Regions from separate parts of the Microbacterium sp. BDGP8 genome, predicted to be linked through region 1. Evidence: predicted binding sites of a transcription regulator. Region 1 holds the regulator's gene; each other region holds the start of a gene.
The links. The regulator LexA, encoded in region 1, represses DNA repair genes until DNA is damaged. The targets are predictions, from matches to a motif close to TCGAACANNTGTTCGA.
Positions count from the first base shown of each region.

Region 2: P6897_RS13875 (HNH endonuclease signature motif containing protein) is a predicted target of LexA. The motif match lies at 1,154-1,169, and genes of this name have one in related genera.
Region 3: P6897_RS02495 (HNH endonuclease signature motif containing protein) is a predicted target of LexA. The motif match lies at 1,212-1,227, and genes of this name have one in related genera.
Region 4: P6897_RS15515 (HNH endonuclease signature motif containing protein) is a predicted target of LexA. The motif match lies at 947-962, and genes of this name have one in related genera.

Region 1 covers NZ_CP120712.1:1,084,639-1,086,837, forward strand. Annotated here, with positions in the region: gene P6897_RS05110 (prolyl oligopeptidase family serine peptidase) at 1-858, opposite strand, end outside; gene lexA (transcriptional repressor LexA) at 960-1,625, opposite strand; gene P6897_RS05120 (LysM peptidoglycan-binding domain-containing protein) at 1,882-2,199, shown strand, end outside.
Region 2 covers NZ_CP120712.1:2,893,137-2,895,335, forward strand. Annotated here, with positions in the region: gene P6897_RS13870 (hypothetical protein) at 1-1,007, shown strand, start outside; gene P6897_RS13875 (HNH endonuclease signature motif containing protein) at 1,204-2,199, shown strand, end outside.
Region 3 covers NZ_CP120712.1:522,536-524,734, reverse strand. Annotated here, with positions in the region: gene P6897_RS02505 (hypothetical protein) at 1-559, shown strand, start outside; gene P6897_RS02500 (GNAT family N-acetyltransferase) at 625-1,131, shown strand; gene P6897_RS02495 (HNH endonuclease signature motif containing protein) at 1,262-2,199, shown strand, end outside.
Region 4 covers NZ_CP120712.1:3,208,738-3,210,936, reverse strand. Annotated here, with positions in the region: gene P6897_RS15515 (HNH endonuclease signature motif containing protein) at 1-912, opposite strand, end outside; gene P6897_RS15510 (DUF3140 domain-containing protein) at 1,110-1,442, shown strand; gene P6897_RS15505 (alpha/beta fold hydrolase) at 1,487-2,199, shown strand, end outside.

The sequences.
Region 1 (2,199 bases):
CGCGTACCACCGGGTGCCGAGGACCCACAGGCCACCACCCGTGTCGGCGTCGGCGGGGGAGACCGCGACGGGTGCCGCGCCGGTCGCGGGGTCGACGCGATGGAGGTTCCAGCGCCCCGTCGGCTCGTCGAGCAGCAACAGCTGGCCGTCGGATGTCCATTCCGGCTGCAGCGCGGCCGTGCTGCCGCCGGCCACCTCGCGGACACGATCCGGGGCGTCGAGCTCGATGACACGGATGCGGGTGCGGTCCCAGGGCATGTCCGGGTGATCCCACGCCACCCACGCGAGCTGTGATCCGTCGGGTGACAGTGCCGGCTGAGCCACAAAGTCGCTGCCCCCGGCGAGCTCCGTCACTCCCGCTTCGTCGCCGCTCGCGGCGTTCTCATCGCTGCTCGCGCCGTCGATCCGCACGATGTGTCGTTCGGGAGTGCGCCCCGGGCGCTCGCGCTCGCGCACCGCGAGAAGCGCGCCGTGCTGCCAGCGGAGACCGCCGTAGTGGGTGCCGCTCTCCTCTGGGGTGAGCGCCTCGGGCTCGCCGCCCGGGCGGAGGCGTCGAATGCGCTGGTCCGACTTGTCGACGAAGAACAGCTCGCCGTCGTCGGACGCCGTCCAGGCGCCGCCGCCATACTCGTGCACACGCGATCGCGCGTTCCCGGGCGCGGGGAGGACGACCTCCACAGAATCGTCGCGGCGGCGGCGCATGACGGCGACGCGACCGGCCTCATCGGGAAGGGATTCGCCCCACCAGATCTCATCCCCGACAAAGCGCGCGCCGTCGAGGCGCAACGAGGACGCGCTGGCCCACGAGGCGGTCAGGGGGGAGGGCCAAGAACCGTACGGGAGTTGCTGCTGCGACATACCGTCACGCTACGCGAGCGGATCCGGGTCGTGCCGGACGACGGGAGGGGATGCCGCCGAGTCGCGGCATCCCCTCCCGCAGTTCCGTCGGTGCGGCGAGGTCAGACCGTGCGGAGGACGGCGACGACCTTGCCGAGGATGGTGGCGTCATCGCCGAGGATCGGCTCGAACGCCGAGTTGCGGGGGAGGAGCCAGGTGTGGCCGTCGCGCTGACGGAGCGTCTTGACGGTGGCCTCGCCGTCGAGCATGGCCGCGACGATCTCGCCGTTGTCGGCGGTCGCCTGTGCCCGCACGACGACCCAGTCGCCGTCGCAGATGGCGGCGTCGATCATGGAGTCGCCGACGACCTTGAGCATGAACAGCTCGCCCTTGCCGACGAGCTGACGCGGCAGGGGGAAGATCTCCTCGACCTGCTGGTCGGCGGTGATCGGGACGCCCGCCGCGATGCGGCCCACGAGCGGCACGAGGGCGGCGTCGCCGAGGGCGGGCGCGGCGTCGGCGGGGTTCTCGCCGGCCGTGCCGGGGAGGTCGATGAGGACCTCCATCGCGCGGGTCTTGCCGGGGTCGCGGCGGAGGTATCCGCTCAGCTCGAGCTGGTTCAGCTGGTGGGTGACGCTCGACAGCGACTTGAGGCCGACGGCGTCGCCGATCTCGCGCATGCTCGGCGGGTAGCCGTTGCGGGCGATCGCGTGCTGGATCACCTCGAGGATCGCGAGCTGCTTATCGCTCAGATTCTTGCGTCGTCGCGTCTGCGGCTTCTCGCTCATACCGCCGGTCTCCTGTCGTCGCGCCCCGTCCCCGACCCGATGTCGGAGGTTCATGGTGGGCTCTCGCTGTCGAAAAGGTAGCCCGATCCGACAGCGACATCACGGAACGCTCCGCGTGTCTCTTCGATCGGTCTCCGATTTCGGTGGGTGGTTGACACCACACAATATCGAAGATACGTTCGGAACCGAAGTTCGCACCCGTCTCTCCCGGCCGAGAGGCGGGAGCGAATCTTCCTACCGCTCCCGAGGAGATGTCATGACCACGATCGATGCCCGCTTCGCACCGGCCCCCCGCACCCGTCTGCGCCTGACGCGCCGTGGACGCCGCGTCATCGCAGCGATCGCCGCGCTTCCCGCCGTCGTCGCCGTCACCGCTGCCGTGCTCTCCGGCGGGGGAGCACTCGCGTCCAACGAGGCGGGCGCGCCCGAGGGGTCGTTCACGACGGTGACCGTCATGTCGGGCGAATCGCTCTGGTCGATCGCTGAAGAGGTGGCGCCGGCCGCCGACCCCCGTGACGTCGTCGACGCCATCATCCGGCTGAACGCCCTCGGCTCTGGTCAGCTCGAGGCAGGC
Region 2 (2,199 bases), 1.5 Mb from region 1:
CCGCGCTGCTCGTGCCCACCTCGCTCGGCTTGGGCATCTACATCGCCATCCCCTACATGATCGAATCCGCGCCGACCGGCATCGACCTGGTGCGCGGCTTCGGCCCGATAGCTATCGGAATCCTCCTAGCGCTATTCGCGGCAGACGCCGCTGCGGCAGTCCCCCTCCCACCGACCGACCCAGCTGTGCGTCGCACGCGCGGGAAGATTGCCGCGGAAGAACAGCGCGCAGCCCTTTCCGCGCTCAAGCTCCGCGCGGGGCCGTCATCCGTGCGTGGGGTGATCGGCGACATTGCGCGCATCGTCGGTCTTGTGGTTGCTCAGCTCCTCGTGCTCAACGCGGTCACACCTGCCGACATTGAGGTGGTCGTGGCGCGCGCCGCCGCATTGACGGCTTTCGCCGTCTTCGTCACGGCTGCCGTGTACGACACGTTCGTCGCGGCCGCTCGCCGCCGGTGGTCACCGCTCACACCCGCGTTCTTGCCGTTCATCCTCGCCGTGGTCGGCGTCTCGGGGACGATCGTCATCGCGAGTATCGAATCGGCCGACGGGACGAACCCGGTCCGCGCTGCGGCCGACGCTCTTCTTCGATTCGCCGTCGTCACCTGCAGCAACGCCGGCATGGCGTTCTATCTCACCGGCCGGCGACGGCGGCCGCGCTCCGACGATGGTCCCGCCGAGAGCCGGCTTCTCCGAGCGATCGCAATCAAGCTCGCAGAAAGCAAGGCGAACCGGCTCGACGACGGTGTCCTGCGGGACGAGAGCAGGCGCCCTGCGACGCTGCCGTTGAACCGGCTCGCTGTCATCAGTCCGTTCGTCAGCGTCATGTTCCCCCTCGGGCTGATACTCGCCGCCGCAGCGCGCGAACAGATCGCCACGGTCTCACCGCCGGAAGAGCGCGGCGAAGGGTGGGCGCGAGCCGCGGAGGTGATCTCGTGGGCCGTTGCAAGCCTCGTGCTGATCGTCCCCGCCGTGGCACTCGCGATTTCCACCGCAACCACCACGTGAGTCGGCACTGCCAACCAGCCCGTCTCTCGATCTATCCCTCGATTCGTCATGGAGAGACGACAAATCCAGGAGCTCGCTGTAGAGAAACGGGCTGCGCCGGGGCCGCCCATTCCTCCCCAACCGAGCCGCAAAATTGTTCTCCCCAGATGTACGGATATTCGAGGCGAATGTCTGACCCCCTGGCAATAATGGGAACATGTCAACGAACGGCGACAGCGCACACGAACCGGATGCCGGCTCGTCGAGCTCGCCGTACGCCGGCATCGTCGATCGGGTCTCTCACGCAGACGATCTGCTCCACGCGGCGAACATCGCGATGACCCGTGCGCTCGCCGAGGCGGGGCGCAGCGCTCTGCGCGTCGCTGCGCGCTCGGGCGAGCGGCCGCGCGGCATGGGCTCCGACATGGAGATGCGCTCGATCGCCGCCGAGATCGCCGGGGTGCGTCGGTCGCACGACCGCCGCGCGCAGAGCGAGATCGACCACGCGCTGACCATCGTCGACGACTACCCCGCTGTGTTCGAGGCGTGGGAGCAGCAGCGCATCACGCGCGACCACGTCGACGTCGTCGTCCGGATGGGATGCGGCCTCGCCGACGACATCCGCGACGACTATGCGCGCGAGGCGATCTCGATCTGCGAGCGCGATATCGCCTCGCGCGTGCGAGAGCCGCTCCGCAACCTCGCCGCCCGCATGGGGTCCGAGTCCTTCGCCGAGCGACACCGCACCGCCGCGGCAAAGCGAGGCGTTTGGGTGACGCACGGCACCGACGGCATGTCCGAACTCGGCGCCACCCTGCCGACCGTGATCGCCGCGGGCATCCACGACCGCCTCACCGCCATGGCGCAGTCCGTCAAAGACGCTCGTGCCGCCGCCGGGGAGGCGCCTGCGGATGGTCCGGCTGGGGATGCTGCCGCGGGTGAGGGCTCCGCGGCGGGTGAGGGTTCTGCGGCGGCGGATGCTGCGGCGCCGGCCGATGGTGGCGCGCCTGATGTCCGCACGATGGATCAGCTGCGCGCCGACATCCTCGGCGACCTGCTGCTGGGCGGCGCCCCCGTCGTCGACCCGACGTACGGCAGCGACGCCGCCGGGCCGCTGGGTGCGATCCGGGCGCAGGTCCAGGTGACGCTGACATCCGAGACGGTGACCGGCGTCGACGACGCCCCCGCCGAGCTCGTGGGCGCCGCGCTCATC
Region 3 (2,199 bases), 560 kb from region 1:
CGCGAGGCACCCGGCCATCGCGGCGCGACGCGGGTCGTGGCTCCTCGCAGCGACCATGGCGGTCTACGCGCTCTTCTCCGTGTGCCGCGCCGGCGTGGGGCTCACGCTCGGATGGGATTCAGCGCTCTACCGCCTCGGGTTCTCGGTCGTGCCGACGACCATCGCGGGGGCCGTGCTCGTCCTCCTGAGCGGCGCTGCCCTCCTGATGATCCTGTCGGACCGCAGCGCCGCGCTGGCCGCGCAGCGCTCGCGCGGGGCCTCGGGCGACGACCGGGGGCCGGCGTGGACGGTCACGCTGGGTTCGTACGAGATCGTCCGAACCGCCCTCGGGGCCGCGCGCGCCGATCGGATGCGGGAGGACCTGATCGCCGCGGCGCGGACTATCGATCCCGGCGCCGTCGTCGAACCCGCGGGGGCCGGTGCACGGCTGCACAGCCCCAGCGAGCAGAGGGTCATCGAACGAGCGCTGCGGGCTCGACTGGTCGCGGCGGGCTGGAGCCCGGGCGAGGTCGGCCTGGTCTCGGTCGAGGTCGCCGTGGTGGACGGTGTCGGCGCATGACGGCAGGCGGCGCAACCCCGACTCCCCGATTTCACGCCGTCGCCGGCCGCGCGTAGAGTCTGGCCATGGAAGCCGAACTGCAGACCGACATCGTCGTCCGTCCGGTGCGGGATGTCGACGCCGAAGCCCTCGGGCGGGTGCACGCCACCTGCTGGCACGAGACCTACGACCACCTCATCAGCACCGCCGCTCTACAGAGCGTCTCGCCGCGACGACTCGCCGAGCTGTGGACCCACTGGGCCGCGCAGGGCGAGGACTTCCGGATGTACGCCGCGCTCGTCCGCGGCGAGATCGTCGGCTTCGTCGGGTCGGGCCCGGCGCGCGATCGCGACGCCCCCCGGATGCGCGAGCTGTACTTCATCTACCTGCTCGACGCCTGGCACGGCACCGGCATCGGTCAGCGGCTCTTCGACGCGGCCGTCGAGAAGGACGAGGGCGTCTACCTGTGGGTCGCGGAGGACAACCCCCGCGCGCACCGCTTCTACGAGCGAAATGGCTTCACGCTCGACGGGCAGACCCACACCGAGCCGTTCCTCGGCGAGACGCTGACCGAGGTCCGCTTCGTCCGCTGACCCGGCGCCGGCCGGGTGACGGCGGCGGAGCGATCGGCGCCGCTCCTCCCCCGCCGGTCTTCTTAGCGAGTTGCCCACATTCGCACCTCTGTTCGACTTCGATGTCGTACTCCACTGCCATCATGGGAACATGACAGCGAATGGCGCGGGTGGCGAGGTGGGACGCGAGGCACCCACGCCGTCGCAAGCGCTTGTTTTCTCGCGTTACGCCGAGGCGCTCGACCTCTCTCACGCCGCCGATATCGCCCGCACCCGGGCGCTGGCGGACCTGGGCCACGCTGCACTGCACGACGCGCGGCGCGACGGGGTTCGTGGGATGGCGTCGGACATGGAGCTGCGGTCGGTCGCAGCCGAGGCGGCCGGGATGGCGCGGCTCACCGATCGGCGCCTGCAGGGCGAGATCGACCACGCGATGACCGTCATCGACGACTACCCGGCCGTGTTCCAGGCGTGGGTGCAGCGGCGGATCGAACGCGGACACGTCGATGTGGTCGTGCGGGTCGGCGCGAGGGTTCCTGACGAGGTGCGGTCGGCGTACGAGGCAGCCGCGATCACGGTGTGCGAGCGGGATGTGCCGTCGCGGGTGCGGGGTGCGCTGGATGCGTTGGCGGCCCGGTTGCATACGCAGACGTTCGCCGACCGACACAAGGCTGCCGCGGCGGAGCGGTGCGTGCGGGTGTTCCACGGGTCGGATGGGATGTCGAACCTCGTCGCGAACCTCCCGACGGTCATCGCCGCGGGGATGCTCGACCGGCTCACGCAGATGGGGCAGTCGGTGAAGGACGCGCGGGCGGAGAGTAACGGGGCGGAGAGCGATGGGGCGGATGCCGCTGGGTCGGGGGAGCCCGCCGACACCAGGACGATGGATCAGCTGCGCGCCGACATCCTGGGCGACCTGGTGCTCGGCGGGGCGCCGGTCGTTGACCCGACGTATGGGATCGACCGGGCTGGTGGGCTCGGGGCGATCCGCGCGCGGGTTCAGGTGGCGGTCACCGCCGAGACGTTGATGGGGCGTGACGAGAACCCGGCCGAAGCCGTCGGGGGCGCGCTGATCGATGCGGATACGGC
Region 4 (2,199 bases), 1.2 Mb from region 1:
CAACGTCTCCGCGGTGACGGCGACCTGCACACGTGCTCGGATCGCGCCGAGCCCACCAGCTCGGTCGGCCCCGTAGGTCGGGTCGACCACCGGCGCCCCGCCGAGCACGAGGTCGCCCAGGATGTCGGCCCGCAGCTGATCCATGGTCCGCGTATCGGCAGGCTCGCCGGCCCCCGCGGCATCCGCCGCCGAGCTCTCCGCGGCATCCGCCCCGCCCGCCCCGGCGCCCTCCGCCCCGGCGCCCTCAACCCGCGCGTCCTTCACCGACTGTCCCATCTGCGTGAGCCGGTCGAGCATCCCCGCGGCGATGACGGTCGGAAGGTTGGCGACGAGGTTCGACATCCCGTCTGTTCCGTGGAACACCCGCACGCACCGTTCCGCGACCGCGGTCTTGTGTCGCTCGGTGAAGTTCTGCGGGTGCAGCCGGGCCGCCAAAGCCTCCAACGCACCCCGTACCCGCGACGGCACATCCCGCTCACAAACCGCGATCGCCGCTTCCGCGAACGAATCCCGCACCTCATCCGGAAGCCTCGCGCCGACGCGCACGACGACATCGACGTGTCCGCGTTCGATCCGCCGCTGGGCCCACGCCTCGAACACGGCCGGGTAGTCGTCGATGACCGTCATCGCGTGGTCGATCTCACCCTGCAACCTGCGGTCGGTGAGTCGCGCCATCCCGGCGGCCTCGGCCGCGACCGACCGCAGCTCCATGTCCGACGCCATCCCACGAACTCCGTCACGGTGCGCCTCACGCAACGCCGACCGGCCCAGCTCCGCCAACGCACGAACCCGCGAAACATCAGCCGCATGGAACTGGTCGAGCGCTTCCGCGAACACGGAGAACGCCTCGGCGTGCGGCGACGCAACTGCGGTGCCATCACCCGCGAGCCCCCGACCGCCGTTCGATGTCATGTTCCCATGATGTCAGCACCTTCCGACATCCTCGATGAACATTTGTTCGATTGTGGATAAGTCGCTGAGGACGCGGACTGTGCAGGAAACGCCCAACCTGCCGACGACAAAAACCACGAAAAGGCGGCATAAACGCGCTGACTCATCGTGCTGTCAAGAGGATGCGGCCGGGCAGACGCCGCGGGCACCATCGCACCATGAGCGACGACGACGACCAGACGCGGCACGACTTCCGCGACGCCGTGAACATGAGCCCCGCCGAGCTCGAGAAATGGCTCGACACCGACGAGTCGAAGGAGGTCGGTCAGAAGGACGGCGGCGGTGAATCGACGGGCCACCAGTCGGGCCGGCGCATCGTCGACCTCCTGCGCACCAAAAAGGACGACCTCACCGAATCTGACCTGAAGCACATGCGCAAAGTCGTCGGCTACGTCAACCGACACCTCGCACAGCGCCCCTCGGGCGACATCACCGAGACCGCCTGGCGCTACTCGCTCATGAACTGGGGCCACGACCCCGCGAAGAAGTGACCGCCTCCGCCGAGCAGGCCTCCGCTGAGCAGGAGAATGGAACCGTGAGCATCCCCGCGTCCTCCGGTCTGACCGAGCTGCCCGAACCGCGATTCGTCCTCGTGGGCGAGGACGGCCACCGCATCGCCACCTACTCGTGGGGAGAGGACGACCTTCCGACGGTGGTCGTCGTGCACGGCTTCGCGTCGAACACGAAGGACAACTGGGTCTCGACCGGTTGGGTGCGCGACTTGCAGCGCGCCGGCTTCCGCGTCCTCGGCCTCGATCAGCGAGGACACGGTGCAAGCGACAAGCCGCATCGTGCCGCCGACTACGACCTGCACCAGCTCGCCTCCGACGTCGAGGCGGTGCTCGACACCTACCTCGTCGACACGGCGATGTACGTCGGGTACTCCCTGGGAGCGCGCGTGGGCTGGGAGGTGCTGCAGGACTTCTCCGCGCGCATCACCCGCGGCGTGCTGGGCGGCGTGCCCGACGGCATCCCGCTCGCCCGCCTCGACATCGATCAGGTGCGAGCGCTCGTCGAGAACGGTACCGAGGTGACCGATCCGGTCACGCAGAACTACGTGCGGCTCACCGAGCGCGTTCCCGGCAACGACCTGCGCGCGCTGCTCGCGATCGCCGGCGGGATGCGCGCCTCGGGCACGGTGGACCCCGACCCCGCCAACGCGCCGGAGCAGCCCGTGCTGTTCGCCACAGGTTCTCGTGACGCGATCATCGAGGGATCGAAGGCCCTCGCCGCCGCCACCCCGCAGGG